DNA from 2 places in the Arthrobacter sp. P4_H3 genome. Region 2 is predicted to be linked to the other one. Evidence: riboswitches for the same ligand, from Rfam matches in the RefSeq annotation. Region 2 holds a riboswitch; the other holds the start of a gene.
What was found. A riboswitch is a leader RNA that binds a small molecule or an ion and turns the genes downstream of it on or off. The one in region 2 is predicted to bind S-adenosylmethionine.

Region 1 (6,571 bases), on a different contig from region 2:
TGGCCGCCATGGCGTGGATGTATTCGGTGGCGTCGGCCACGGCGCCCGCCTCACCGCCGATCATGAAGGTGAGTGTTCCGGCCTTCGCGCCGCTCATGCCGCCCGAGACCGGGGCGTCGACGAACCGGAAGCCGGCGGCAGCGGCGGCGTCGTGCAGTGCCTGGGCGGAGGCGATATCGATGGTGGAGGAATCCACCAGCAGCGTGCGGGTATCGGCATGGGCCAGAACGCCGTCCTCGCCCAGGTACACGGCACGGGCATGCTCGCCCTTGGGCAGCATGGTGAACACGACGTCGGCCCCGTCCACCGCAGCGGCAAGGCTCGCCGCGGGCTTCACGCCGCCCGCTTCGGCGGCGGCCACCGCTTCGGGGTTGAGGTCGAATCCGCGGACGTCATGCCCGGCCTTGACCAGGTTTGCCGACATGGACCCACCCATGTTCCCGAGACCGATCCAAGCGACTACTGCCATGGCGAAAGCTCCTTTGCTTCGTGTGCCGGCCGATGCCGGCCGATGTTCCGTGTCCACCATCACACCCTGCTACAGTGCAATCAAGGGGAAAAATTACAGACGGCATGTGCATTGATGCACACTGATCCGAAAAGGCTGAACCATGGATTTGAACCGGCTGCCGAGTCCGGATGACCTGCTGATCCTGCTGACCGTTGCCCGGCTGGGCCGGTTCAACGCCGTCGCGGAGACGCTGGGCACCACGCACACCACGATTTCCCGCCGGATCCTGGCGCTGGACAAGCAGCTGGGCGGACGGACCTTGGAGCGCAGCCCGCACGGCTGGGAACTGACCGAACTGGGCAGCCAGGCCGTTGCAGCCGCCGAGGCGATCGAGTCGACCCTGGGGTCGCTGGCTGGAGCCCTCAGCAACGGCGACGCGTCGCTCTCCGGGCTGGTCCGGATCAGCACCTCCGACGGGTTCGGGGCGGAATTCGTCGCTCCGGCGCTGGTCCGCCTGCAGCAGGACAACCCCCTGCTTAACGTCGAGATGCTCAGCGCCACCCGCAAGGTCAGCCAGAACCGCTCCGGCGTGGACCTGGAAGTGGTGGTGGGCCGGATGGAAGTCACCAACGCGCAACCCATCTTCCTCACCAACTATTTCCTGCGGCTCTACGCCAGCCCGCACTATGTCCGCTCCCGCGGGCTGCCTGCCGCTCTGGACGACGTCCGGGACCACGGCTTTGTGTCCTACGTTGAGTCGGCACTGCAGGTCGCGGAGCTGGGGCACCGGTCCTCGCAGCTGCCCGCCCCCAAATCCAGCTTCCAGGCCACCAGTGTGTTCGCCCAGGTGGAGGCTGTCCGCCGCGGCGCGGGCATCGGCCTGCTGCCGAACTTCATGGTGGCGGACAACCCGGACTTCGTGCCGGTGCTGCCCGAGCTGTTCCAGCGCCAGCTCCCCATCTGGGCGGTGGCGCGTCCGGAGTCGCTGCGCTCGGCGTCCGTCCGGGCCGTGGTGGAGGCGCTCAAGGCGGAAGTGTCAGGCCGCCAGGAAATCCCACGGCATCACCCATGTAGGAACCGAGCAGCCGCTTCCCGGCACCTGCGAACTGCAGGGCCCCCACCGTCAGCTCCGCGGACGGTTTCGGCAGCCCGACCGAGACGACGGCGCCGCCGCGCGTTATGAGGTCCAGGCACGATGCGATCACCCCGGCGGACCCCACGGCCTCGACGGCGACGTCCACGCCGTCGCCTGCCGCCTCACCGACCAGCCGCGCCGCGTCGCCCGGGGTGCCCACGGCCGTAGCGCCGCAGTCCAGGGCCAGATGGTGCTTGCCTTCGTTGGGGTCGATGGCAATGACGGCGGCGGCACCGGCCAGGGATGCCGCCATCACGGCGGAGAGCCCGACGGCGCCGAGTCCGAAAACGGCCACCGACTGCCCGGCAGTGACCGCCGCGGTGTTCAGCACAGCCCCCATTCCGGTGAGCACGGCGCAGCCGAACATAGCCGCAACGGTGTCCGGGACGTCGTCGCCGATCACCACGACGGATTCCCGGGCCACCACGGCATAGTCCGCAAAGGCCGACACCCCGAGGTGGTGGTTGATCCGCTCCCCTGCCGGAGTCCGCAGCAGCGCCTCACCGTGCAGGAGGTCGCCTGAACCGTTGACCTCCGCGGCGCGGTGGCACAGGGCCGGGCGGCCCGCGCGGCACGCCCGGCAGTTTCCGCAGCTGGGGACGAAGACCAGCACCACGTGGTCGCCTTCGGAGACGTCGTCGACGCCCTCGCCGACGGACACCACCCGCCCCACGGCCTCATGGCCGAGCGCCATCGGCAGTGGCCTGACGCGGGAGCCGTCCACCACCGAAAGGTCCGAGTGGCACAGGCTGGAGTAGGTGATGGCGACGCCGAGCTCGCCGGGCCGCGGTTCGGGCCGGTCCAGTTCCTGGATCAGCAGCGGACGGGCTTCGGTGTAGCCGGTTCCGGCGGGAACCGTGGAGTAGAGGACTGCTGCCCGCATAGGTGACTACTTCTTCGCCGCGGCCAGGAGGTCCGCCGTGCCCTGCGCGTCCGCGGCGTCGACATCGTGGAGGGAAATGCCGCGCGTCTCCTTGAGGAAGTACACAGAGACCGCCGTCACGATGCAGGCGCCCAGCAGGTAGAGCGCCACCGGGGTGGAGGACTTGAAGCTGCTGAGCAGTGCGGTGGCGATGATCGGCGCCAGCGAACCGGCCACGATCGAGGTGACCTGATAGCCCAGTGATACGCCCGAATACCGCATCCGGGTGGGGAACATCTCGGCCATGATGGACGGCTGGCCGGCGTACATCAGTGCGTGGAACAGGAGTCCGATGGTGATGGCCGCGAGGATGACCAGGTCATTGGCGGTATCCATCATGGGGAAGGCGAAGAAGCCCCAGGTGCCGCCGAGGATCGCTCCGGCCATGTATACCGGGCGGCGGCCGAAGGCGTCCGACAGTTTCCCGACCATCGGCACGGCGCAGAAGTGGATGAAGTGTGCCACGAGCAGGAGCAGCAGGATCCTGGACGTGTCTGTCTGGACCACGACCTTCAGGTACGTGATGGAGAACGTGACCACGAGGTAGTACAGGATGTTTTCCGCGAACCGCAGGCCCATGGCGGTGAACACACCACGCGGGTAGCGGCGGAACACTTCGGCCACGCCGTAGCCCTTCTTTTCCACGGTGGCTTCCTTGCGGGCCTCGAGGAAGATGGGGGCATCCTGGACCTTGGTGCGGATGTAGTAGCCCACGATGACGATCACTGCGGACAGCCAGAAGGCCACGCGCCAGCCCCAGCCGAGGAAGTCGGCGGAGGACAGCGTGGAGGACAGCGTGAACAGCACGCCGGTGGCCAGGAGGTTGCCCATGGGAACGGCCGACTGCGGCCAGCTGGACCAGAATCCGCGCGACTTGCTGGGGCTGTGTTCGGCCACGAGCAGCACGGCGCCGCCCCATTCACCGCCGACCGCGAAGCCCTGCACGAAGCGCAGGAACACCAGCAGGGCCGGAGCCCAGTAGCCGATCTGGGCGAAGGTGGGCAGGCAGCCCATGGCGAAGGTGGAGACGCCCACCAGGACGATGCTCAGCTGGAGAAGCTGCTTGCGGCCGAACTTGTCGCCGAAGTGGCCGAAGACGATGCCGCCGATGGGGCGGGCCACGAAGCCCACCGCGTACGTGACGAAGGCGGCAATGATCCCGTCCAGTTCCGTACCGGAATTGGGGAAGAACATCTTGCCGAAGACCAGGGTGGCCGCGGACGCGTAAAGGAAGAACTCATACCATTCGACAACGGTGCCGGCCATCGAGGCCGTTACCACCTTCTTCAGCCCGGAGGCCTTGACGTCAGTCTCATCCGTGCGCCCTGCGGCAGAGTTTTGCGTGCTCATTTGTGAACTCCTTCGGCGTCTCCGTCGACACCATGTGGACCATTCCGTAGCGGACGCGTGTGATGTGCACCACCAACGCGTCGGTCCCCTAGAGTATGGGCTCACATTGCCGCAGGCTCAACGCCGTTTTCTGCAGGACAGCTCTGCATAAATGCACATTGAGCCGGCGGGCTACGCGAAGAAGTTCTGCCGAAGCTGGGTGTTGAGCTGGCCGATCTCGGTCAGGAATCCGTCGTGGCCGATGGGCGCCTCGATCACGTGGACCGGCACGTCACCCGGGAGCGCAGCCGCCAGTTCGTGGGACTGGGCGGGGAAATACAGCCGGTCAGTGTCCACGGCGGCAATGAAGAACTCCGCCGTGGACTGTGCCAGCGCTTCCTTGAGCGAGCCGCGGCCCCGGACCACGTCGTGGCTCATGAGCGCTTCGGTGATGGCGATGTAGCTGTTGGCATCGAACCGCCGGACCAGCTTGGTGCCCTGGTGGTCCAGGTAGCTCTCCACCTGGTAGCGTCCGCGGTCCCCCAGCGAGACTGCCTGGAGCGGTGCTTCGCCGCCCTGGGCACTGCGGCCGAAGCGGGTCTCGAACTCGTTCGCGGAGCGGTACGTGATGTGCGCAATCCTGCGGGCAAGGGCCAGGCCGGCTTCCGGCTCGGGGCCGCCGTAGTAGTCGCCGCCGTTGAAGTTGACGTCCTGGCGGATGGCGAGGGTCTGCGCCTGGGCAAAGGCGATCTGCTCGGCGGTGCTGCTGGCGCCAATGGAAATCACGCCGCAGCGCCGGACCCGGTCCGGGAAGCTGACGGCCCACTCCAGGGCGCGGGCGCCGCCCATCGATCCGCCCAGTACCGCGTACCAGCTCCGGATGCCCAGGGCGTCTGCCAGCCGGGCCTCGGCCGCCGTCGTGTCCCGCAGGGTGACCAGCGGGAAGCGTGAGCCCCACGGCTTCCCGTCCGGGGCAGGAGTGGAGGGGCCGGTGGAGCCATAGCAGCCGCCCACGATGTTGATGGAGATCACGAAGTACTTGTCCGTATCAACCGGCGCGCCCGGGCCGGCAAGCTGCTCCCACCAGCCTTCCTCGTCGCTGGCTCCCCTTGTCACGTGGGTGCTGCCGGTCAGTGCGTGCTGCACCAGCACGGCGTTGGAGCGGTCCGGGTTCAGCGTGCCCCACGTTTCGTAGGCGAGGGTGACATCGGGCAGGTGCCCTCCGGCTTCGAGGTCAAGGCCGCCGATGCTCAGGAACTTGACGGTGCCATCGGGTGCGGTGTCATCGGGAACTGCGTTGGCATCTGTGCTGGTGTCCGCTGCGCGGACGTTTGTTTCGGGTACACCGCTGCGGGTGACGGCAATCGTCATCTGAGGACCTCTTCTTCGCGCTTGCCCGCCGCCAACTGGCCGGCAGGCCAGGTCTTCACCCGGGGCACCCCGCCGCGTAAGGAGGGTTGCCGGCCAGCAAGCCGGGGCTGTCGCTGGCACTCATGACCTGTAGTGAGTCTACGAAATGCGTCCCGGCAATGGCGAAGATTGTGACACCAATATGACTCCCGGCGTCGAGGCGCCGGGAGTCATATTGGGTCAGCACGGCGGCGGCAGGTCCTTCCAGGGCAGCCGCCGCCGTTCCGTTAGGCGCCTTTGGCGGCGCGGAACCCGGCGTCGAGGTCGGCGATGATGTCATCGATGTGCTCCAGCCCCACGGAGAGCCGGACCAGACCCGGCGTCACGCCCGCGACAGCCTGCTGTTCGGCTGTCAGCTGGCTGTGCGTGGTCGACGCCGGGTGGATGACCAAGGAGCGCACGTCACCGATGTTCGCCACATGGGAGTGAAGTTCCAGGGCGTCCACGAACCGCTTGCCGGCCTCGGCCCCGCCGGCGATGTTGAACGAGACGATGGCGCCGGTGCCCTTGGGCCCGTACTTGCGGCCGCGCTCGAACCAGGGGCTGGACGGCAGCCCCGCATAGGCGACGGATTCGACGTCGGACCGTGCTTCGAGCCATTCGGCGACGCTCACTGCGTTGGCAACATGACGCTCAACGCGGAGGCTGAGGGTTTCCAGGCCCTGGGCGATGAGGAAGGCGTTGAACGGGGAAACGGCCGAGCCCAGGTCGCGCAGCAACTGGACCCGCGCCTTGAGGATGTAGGAGAGGTTCGCCCCCAGGGCACCCTCCGCCCCGAGGTCCCGCGCGTACACGAGTCCGTTATAGGTGGGATCCGGGGTGTTGAAGCCCGGGAACCTGTCCGGATCCTTGCCGAAGTCGAAGTTGCCCGAGTCCACGATCACTCCGGCGATCGCACTGCCGTGGCCGCCAAGGTACTTCGTTGCCGAGTGGACCACGATGTCCGCGCCCCACTCCAGCGGCCGGATGAGGTAGGGCGTGGACAGCGTGTTGTCCACGATCAGCGGCACGCCCGCTTCATGGGCGGTGCGCGAGACCCCCTCGATGTCCAGGACGTCCTGGCGGGGGTTGGACACCACCTCGGCGAAGAACAGCTTGGTGTTGGGCCGGACTGCGTCCTTCCACTGCTGCAGGTTGTCCGGATCCTCCACGAACGTCACGGAGATGCCGAACTTCTTCAGGGTGTGGGCCAGCAGGTTGTACGTGCCGCCGTAGAGGCTGGGGCTGGCCACCACGTGGTCGCCGGCTTCGGCGACGTTGAGGATCGCGAACGTTTCGGCAGCCTGACCCGAGCTGAGCAGGAGGGCTGCCAGGCCACCTTCGA
Region 2 (6,571 bases):
GCTGCGGGGATGGGATCGCCGTGCGGGTCGCGGAGCGGATTGCCGAGCTTGCCGGCCATCCGCTCGATGAAGGTGTCGGAGACGGCGTGTTCCAGGAGCTCCGCTTCGTCGTGGACCTCGTCCCAGCTGTAGCCCAGTTCCTGGACGAGGTAGGTCTCGATGAGCCGATGACGCCGGACCATGGACAGCGCCAGCCGGATGCCGTCGGCCGTGAGCGTGATGGCGCTGTACGGCTTGTGGTCAACCAGGCCCTGGTCCTTGAGCTTGCGGACCATTTCCGAGACCGAGGAGTTGGCGACCCCGAGCCGCTGTGCAAGCTGCGAGGAGGTGATGGCTTTGTCCTGCCACTCCGTGAAGGAGTAGATGACCTTGACGTAGTCCTCAATAGAGGAGGAGGGCGCGCTGGTCTTCACGGGTCCTAGCCTACCGCTTTGTCTGCAGGACTCATGCTTTGAACGCCCGCCAGGTCTGGGTCAGGTAGGGGAGTCCGACGACGTCGCCGCGCGAGTGCGCCAGATGCTCATGCAGGTACCAGTCCAGGTTGTCCCGGACTTTGGCCCTGGTGCCTTCGCTGGCGGCAAGGTAATAGCTGCGGGACTTCGCCAATTCCACAATGTCCCCGGAGGTCACCGGGTCTTCCCAGCGTGTCAGGTGGCTCTCAAGCCCGGTGAACTCCGGCCCGATCGCGGGACGGAAGTCCGGCTTGTGCACATCCCCGGCATGCATGATCCGGGAGAGCCGGTGAACCCACGGGACCGACGTATCCAACTGGTTCCAGACCAGCCCCAGCACGCCGCCGGGGCGGAGGATGCGGGAAAGTTCCGTGCTCGCAAGGAGCGGATCGCACCAGTGCCACGCCTGGGCAACGCTTACGACGTCGAACGCACCGTCCGCGAGTCCGGTCGCCTCTGCGGTGCCCTCCGCCGCGGGAACTCCCGGCAGCGCAAGCCGCAGCTGGGCGAGCATGTCCGGCGAGGGGTCCACGGCGGAGACCGTGAGACCACGCTGCACCAGCAAGGCAGTGAATTTGCCCGTCCCGGCTCCAATGTCAGCGGCGTTGGCGGCCCCGGCTGTCCCGCCGGCGCTTCGGATCAGCCAGTCCGCCGAATCGGCAGGATAACCCGGACGGACACGGTCATAATGCTCACCGCCGTCCTGGAAGCTCTGTCCGAGTTCGTACCGGCGGCGGTGGTGCAGTTTGGGGCCTCCCCGTGCCACGTGCAGTCTCCTTCGGGCAGGCTGGATTACTTACCCCTCGAATTTACCGCAAACGCCGGGCCCTTAGTCTTCGGTGCAGGGCGCGGCTCCCGCGGTGCCGGGGGTGTTGGGTGCCCAGTCCGGGTAGCTGCGGGTGTCGTTGGCCGGCACCCAGCGTCCGGAGTCCACCACGTAGTCCCAGCCGAGACCGGTCCGGCGGAGTTCCTCGATGCCGGCCAGCAGGCGCTGGGCGTCCTCCAGCCTGGATCCGACGCCGAAGCTTGCCCGCAGCGAACCGGACGGAAGGCCCAAGCGCTTGAGCAGCGGGTGGGCGCAGAAGCGGCCGTCGCGGAGGCCAACACCGTGTTCCGCGGACAGGTAGGCGGCCACGAGGCCCGCGTCGTAGCCCTCGACCGAGAAGTTGACCACGCCGATGGTGTCCGTTGCCTGGTCGGTGTCGCTGAAGATCTGGTGGACCGTAACGCCGTCGATCCTCCGCAGGCCTTCAACGAGGAAGGACCTGATGGCGGTCTCGTGCGCGTGCCACAGCTCCTGGTCCAGCGCACCGATGACCTGCGTGGCGCGGGCCAGCGTGGCTGCACCCAGCACGTTGGGCGACCCGCCCTCATGCCGGGCCGGTCCGGTGGCCCAGCTGACGGAGTCCAGCCGGGCCTCACGGACGGCTCCGCCGCCTGCAAGGTGGGGCGTGCCGGCGTCGAGCCAGTCCGGCCGTCCCACGAGGACACCCGAGCCGAACGGTGCGTACAGCTTGTGGCCGGAGAAGGCGAGGTAGTCGACGTCGTCCGCCGCGATGTCGATGCGGCGGTGCGGGGCCAGCTGCGCCGCGTCCACGACGATCCTTGCGCCGTGTTCGTGGGCCAGCGCGGCCAGCTCGCGGACGGGGAGGATTTCACCGGTGACGTTGGAGGCTCCCGTGACGGCCAGCAGGCTGATGTCGCCCTGGCTGAGCTCGGAGCGCAGGTTCTCGAGCGTGGCGCTCAGCGTGGGAGCGGCAACAACGCTGCGGTGCGGGACGCCCTGCCAGGGGAGCAGGTTGGCGTGGTGTTCGATGTCGAGATACAGCACCTCACCGGTGTGGCGGCCGTCCGCCACGGGCAGGCAGCCCGCCAGCAGGTTCAGGGAGTCCGTGGTGTTCCTGGTGAAGATGACGGAATCGTCAGTCCTGCCGCCGACGAATGCGCGGACAATGTTCCGGGAGTTTTCGTACACTGAGGTGCTGATCTGCGAGGCGTAGCCGGCGCCGCGGTGAACGCTGGCGTAGTACGGCAGGATTTCGTTCAGGTAGGCCGATACGACGGACAGGGCCGGAGCGGACGCTCCATAGTCCAGGTTCGCGTAGCGGACGTGGCCCCCCTGGATCAGCGGTGCCTGGATCTCGGCGCCGGTGACGGCCGAGAGCGGCCGCTTGGCAATGGTGAAGCGTTCGTCCAGGAGGCCTGCGGCCGTCGCGGACGCGGTTCCGGGGTTTGCGGGGAAAGTGGCAGTAGTCATGGGGACCTCACTGTAAAGGACCCCTCACTCCGGGGATCCGCGCTTGCCGGGTCCGTTCCGGACCGGCCTGGTCGTCACCCGGGGCACCCCACCGCGAATGGAGGGTTGCCGGCCAGCAAACCGGGGTTTCGCGCTGGCACTCGTGACCTGTTTCGAGATTAGGACATTCGCGGCGCCGCGGGAAAGCCACGCCAATTATTAAGCCGTTTGTTACGCATGCCTGGAGAAGCGGGTTCCGGCCGAATAAACGACGGCGGACACCCACTTGGGAGGGGTGTCCGCCGTCGTTTATTCTGCAGTCCGTCCATGCGTCCGCACCGTGTTCCAGTGCGGGGCACGCGTCAGAGGAGGTCGTCGAGGTCCGGGTTCAGCCGTTTGAGGACTTCGGAGTGGAGGATCGAGTTGGTGGCCAGGGCGTTTCCGCCGAAGGGGCCGTCCACTCCCTCCAAGGACGTGAAGCGGCCGCCCGCTTCGGTGACAATCGGCACCAGCGCGGCCATGTCGTAGAGGTTCAGCTCCGGCTCGCAGGCGATGTCCACGCATCCCTCGGCCACCATGCAATAGGACCAGAAGTCGCCGTAGGCGCGGGTCCGCCAAACCTCCTCGGTGAGGCCGAGGAACTCGTTGAGGTTGCCGCGTTCCTTCCAGCCGCCCAGGCTCGAGTAGGAGAGTGAAGCGTCCGAAAGCTCGGACACGTTCGAGACCTTCAGCCGCGTGGCCGCAGCAAGGGACCGCCCCATGTAGGCGCCGGCGCCCTTCGCGGCCCACCAGCGCTTGCCCAGTGCCGGCGCGCTGACCAGGCCAACCACGGGTTCGCCCTCATCCACGAGGGCAATCAGGGTGGCCCAGACAGGCACACCACGGACGAAGTTTTTGGTGCCGTCGATCGGATCGATGATCCAGCGGCGGGAACCATGCCCGGAACTGCCGAACTCTTCACCGAGGACGGCGTCGCGCGGGCGGGAGCGCGAGAGCTGTCCGCGGATGGATTCTTCAGCTGCCTTGTCAGCATCCGTGACCGGGGTAAGATCCGGTTTGGTTTCAATCTGAAGATCCAGCGCCTTGAAACGGCTCATGGTCTGGGAGTCAACAGAGTCGGCCAGGACATGGGCGAGGCGCAGGTCATCGTTGTAGCTCGAAGCGGGTTGGGTCATGCTTCCAAACTACCGTCTCTGCGGCCGGCTGGCTGGGAGGCCACGTCCTGCACCGTGCTGCCCGGGAACCCGCCCCGCGGCGGGGCCCCTGGCACAGGCGGCGAAACGGCGCTACGAAACAATGCCGAGTTCCTTGGCTTCCTGCGCTTCCATCCGGGGATCGGTGCCGAGCAGACGGCGCAGTGACGCCAGCCGTGCTGCGCCGGACGGCCCTGCGTGCCCTTCGGACACCCAGGCGTCCACTCCGCAGTTAACGGCGGAGGAATCATGCTTGCAGCCGCGTTCGCAGGCGTCCGTGCCGGGTTCGAGATCGGGAAAGGACCGGAGGATCCGGTCCGGGTCCACGTGGGCGAGGCCGAATGACCGGATGCCCGGGGTGTCGATAATCCAGCTCCCGGCGGGCGCGTCACTGATCCGCAGGGCCAGTGCCGACGACGACGTGTGCCGTCCCCGCCCGGTGACGGCGTTGACGCCTCCGGTAGCGCGCTCTGCGCCGGTCAGGGCGTTGACCATGGTGGACTTCCCCACGCCGGAATGGCCAAGCATGACCGTCACCTTTCCGTCGAGGTGGGTGCGCAGCTGCGACACGGCGTCGCTGTCGAGCCGGGCGGACAGCCCGTCATCGGAGCGCGCATCGATTCCCGAGGCGGCCGCATCGGCGGTCCTGCTGATGATCACGGGGAAGTCCAGGTGCCGGTAGTTGGACAGGAGTTCGGTGGGATCCTTGACGTCCGCCTTGGTGACGAGGAGCAGCGGCTCGATCCCGGCGTCGTAGGCCGCCACCAGGGCGCGGTCAATAAAACCGGTGCGCGGTTCGGGATTGGCCGCGGCCACGACCACCACGAGCTGGTCGGCATTCGCAACCACCGCCCGTTCGATCGGGTCGGTGTCATCGGCGCTGCGCCGCAGGAGAGTGTGGCGGTCCTGGATCTTCACGAGCCGGGCAAGGGTGTCCGGCTCGCCGGAGACATCGCCGACGAGGGACACGAAGTCACCGGCCACCACCGGCGAACGCCGCAATTCGCGCGCCCGCGCCGCGATGACAATGCGTTCGTTGCCGGTATCCTCGCCCACCACAGCCGTGTAGCGGCCGCGGTCCACGGTGATGATGCGACCGGTGACGGCGTCGTCATGGCTGGGCCGGTCCTTGGTCCGGGGACGGGTGCCTTTCTTATTGGGGCGGATCCGGATATCGGACTCGTCCCAGGAACCGGTGCTACGCCCCACTGGCCTGTTCCGTCTGCCGGCCAAGCTGCGTCAGCATGGCTTCCCACAATTGCGGGAAGTCCGGCATGGTCTTGGATGTGGTGCCGATGTCTTCGACTTCGACTCCGTGGACGGCGAGGCCCAGGATTGCCCCCGCCGTGGCCATGCGGTGGTCAGCATAGCTGTGGACGACGCCGCCGTGGAGCTTCGCGGGCCGGATCACCAGGCCATCGGCTGTTTCCTCGGCATCACCGCCCAGGCGGTTGATTTCGGTGACGAGGGCGGCAAGCCTGTCCGTCTCATGGCCCCGGAGGTGCGCTATGCCGCTGAGCCGTGAGGGGCCGGTGGCCAGCGCGCACAAGGCGGCCACTGTGGGCGCCAGTTCACTGGTGTCGGCGAAGTCCGCGCCCTTGATTTCGGGGCCGCCTGTGACGGTGAGTGTCCCGTTCTCCAGCGTGACAGCGGCACCCATCTCTGCCAGGATGCTGCGCCAAAGATCGCCCACCTGTGTGGTGGGGGCCGGCCAGTTGGGAATGCGGACCGTGCCGCCGGTTGCCAGCGCCGCGGCGAGGAAGGGACCGGCGTTGGACAGGTCCTGCTCAATCCGGCGGTCGAACGCCCGGATGGAGCCGGGTGCCACGATCCAGTGGTTCGGGACGGAATCGTCGACGGACACGCCGACTTCGCGCAGAACGGCCACGGTCATGTTGATGTGGTCCAGGCTCGGCACGGGCTTGCCGACGTGCTCCAGGTGCAGGCCCTCGGTGAAACGCGCACCCACGAGGAGCAGTGCCGACACGAACTGCGATGATGCGCTCGCGTCAATCACCAGGTGGCCGCCGCGCACTTCGCCCGTGCCTTCCACTACGAAGGGAAGCGACGTCGGCCTCGTCCCGTCGGCGGCAGTGACCTCAACGCCGAGTGCAGCCAGTGCCTCGATGATGGTGCCCATGGGCCGCTTGCGGGCGTGCGGATCGCCGTCGAAAACGGTGGCGCCGTTGCGGAGCGCAGCCACCGGGGGGACAAACCGCATCACGGTTCCGGCCAGGCCACAGTCGATCGCGGTACCGGCCGCCGCCGCGTCCGGGCTGAGCGGCGTGATCTCCAGGTCGGGCCCGAACGAGCCGTCCCCCGGGACCTCACGGATACCGGCTCCCAGCTGGCGCAGGGCCTGGATCATCAGCGCGGAGTCGCGCGAATGCAGGGGTGCACGGAGGCGTGACGGGCCGTCGGCCAGGGCAGCAAGGACCAGGTACCTGTTGGTCAGCGACTTGGAGCCCGGGACGGTAACCGTCGCGTTTACCGGTGTGTCAGCGAACGGTGCGGGCCAGTGGGTTCCATCCGCGGGTGCTGAGGGAGCCGGGGTGGTGGGGGCAGTGCCTGTCATTCGTGCCTATGCTTTCACTGCGTGGTCCACGGCCTTGCGGACGGCCTTGTCGGCCTTCTTAAGTTGCTTGCCGGTGGTCTTGCGAACGTCCGACGTCAGGTGGCTGGCACCTTTG

Region 1: linked by a shared signal. The riboswitch ahead of metX (homoserine O-acetyltransferase MetX) and the one ahead of AC1DRE_RS04165 (aminotransferase class V-fold PLP-dependent enzyme) in region 2 are both predicted to bind S-adenosylmethionine.

What each region holds. Positions count from the first base shown of each region.
Region 1 covers NZ_JBFUKK010000011.1:182,041-188,611, forward strand. The annotation lists gene mmsB (3-hydroxyisobutyrate dehydrogenase) at 1-469, opposite strand, end outside; partial or broken gene AC1DRE_RS16045 (LysR family transcriptional regulator) at 612-1,505, shown strand; gene AC1DRE_RS16050 (alcohol dehydrogenase catalytic domain-containing protein) at 1,474-2,469, opposite strand; gene AC1DRE_RS16055 (MFS transporter) at 2,476-3,858, opposite strand; gene metX (homoserine O-acetyltransferase MetX) at 4,030-5,208, opposite strand; SAM riboswitch class IV at 5,221-5,336, opposite strand; gene AC1DRE_RS16065 (bifunctional o-acetylhomoserine/o-acetylserine sulfhydrylase) at 5,475-6,571, opposite strand, start outside.
Region 2 covers NZ_JBFUKK010000002.1:177,483-184,053, forward strand. The annotation lists gene AC1DRE_RS04155 (metal-dependent transcriptional regulator) at 1-413, opposite strand, end outside; gene AC1DRE_RS04160 (class I SAM-dependent methyltransferase) at 445-1,218, opposite strand; gene AC1DRE_RS04165 (aminotransferase class V-fold PLP-dependent enzyme) at 1,282-2,709, opposite strand; SAM riboswitch class IV at 2,744-2,857, opposite strand; gene hisN (histidinol-phosphatase) at 3,051-3,863, opposite strand; gene rsgA (ribosome small subunit-dependent GTPase A) at 3,975-5,090, opposite strand; gene aroA (3-phosphoshikimate 1-carboxyvinyltransferase) at 5,080-6,456, opposite strand; gene AC1DRE_RS04185 (DoxX family protein) at 6,463-6,571, opposite strand, start outside.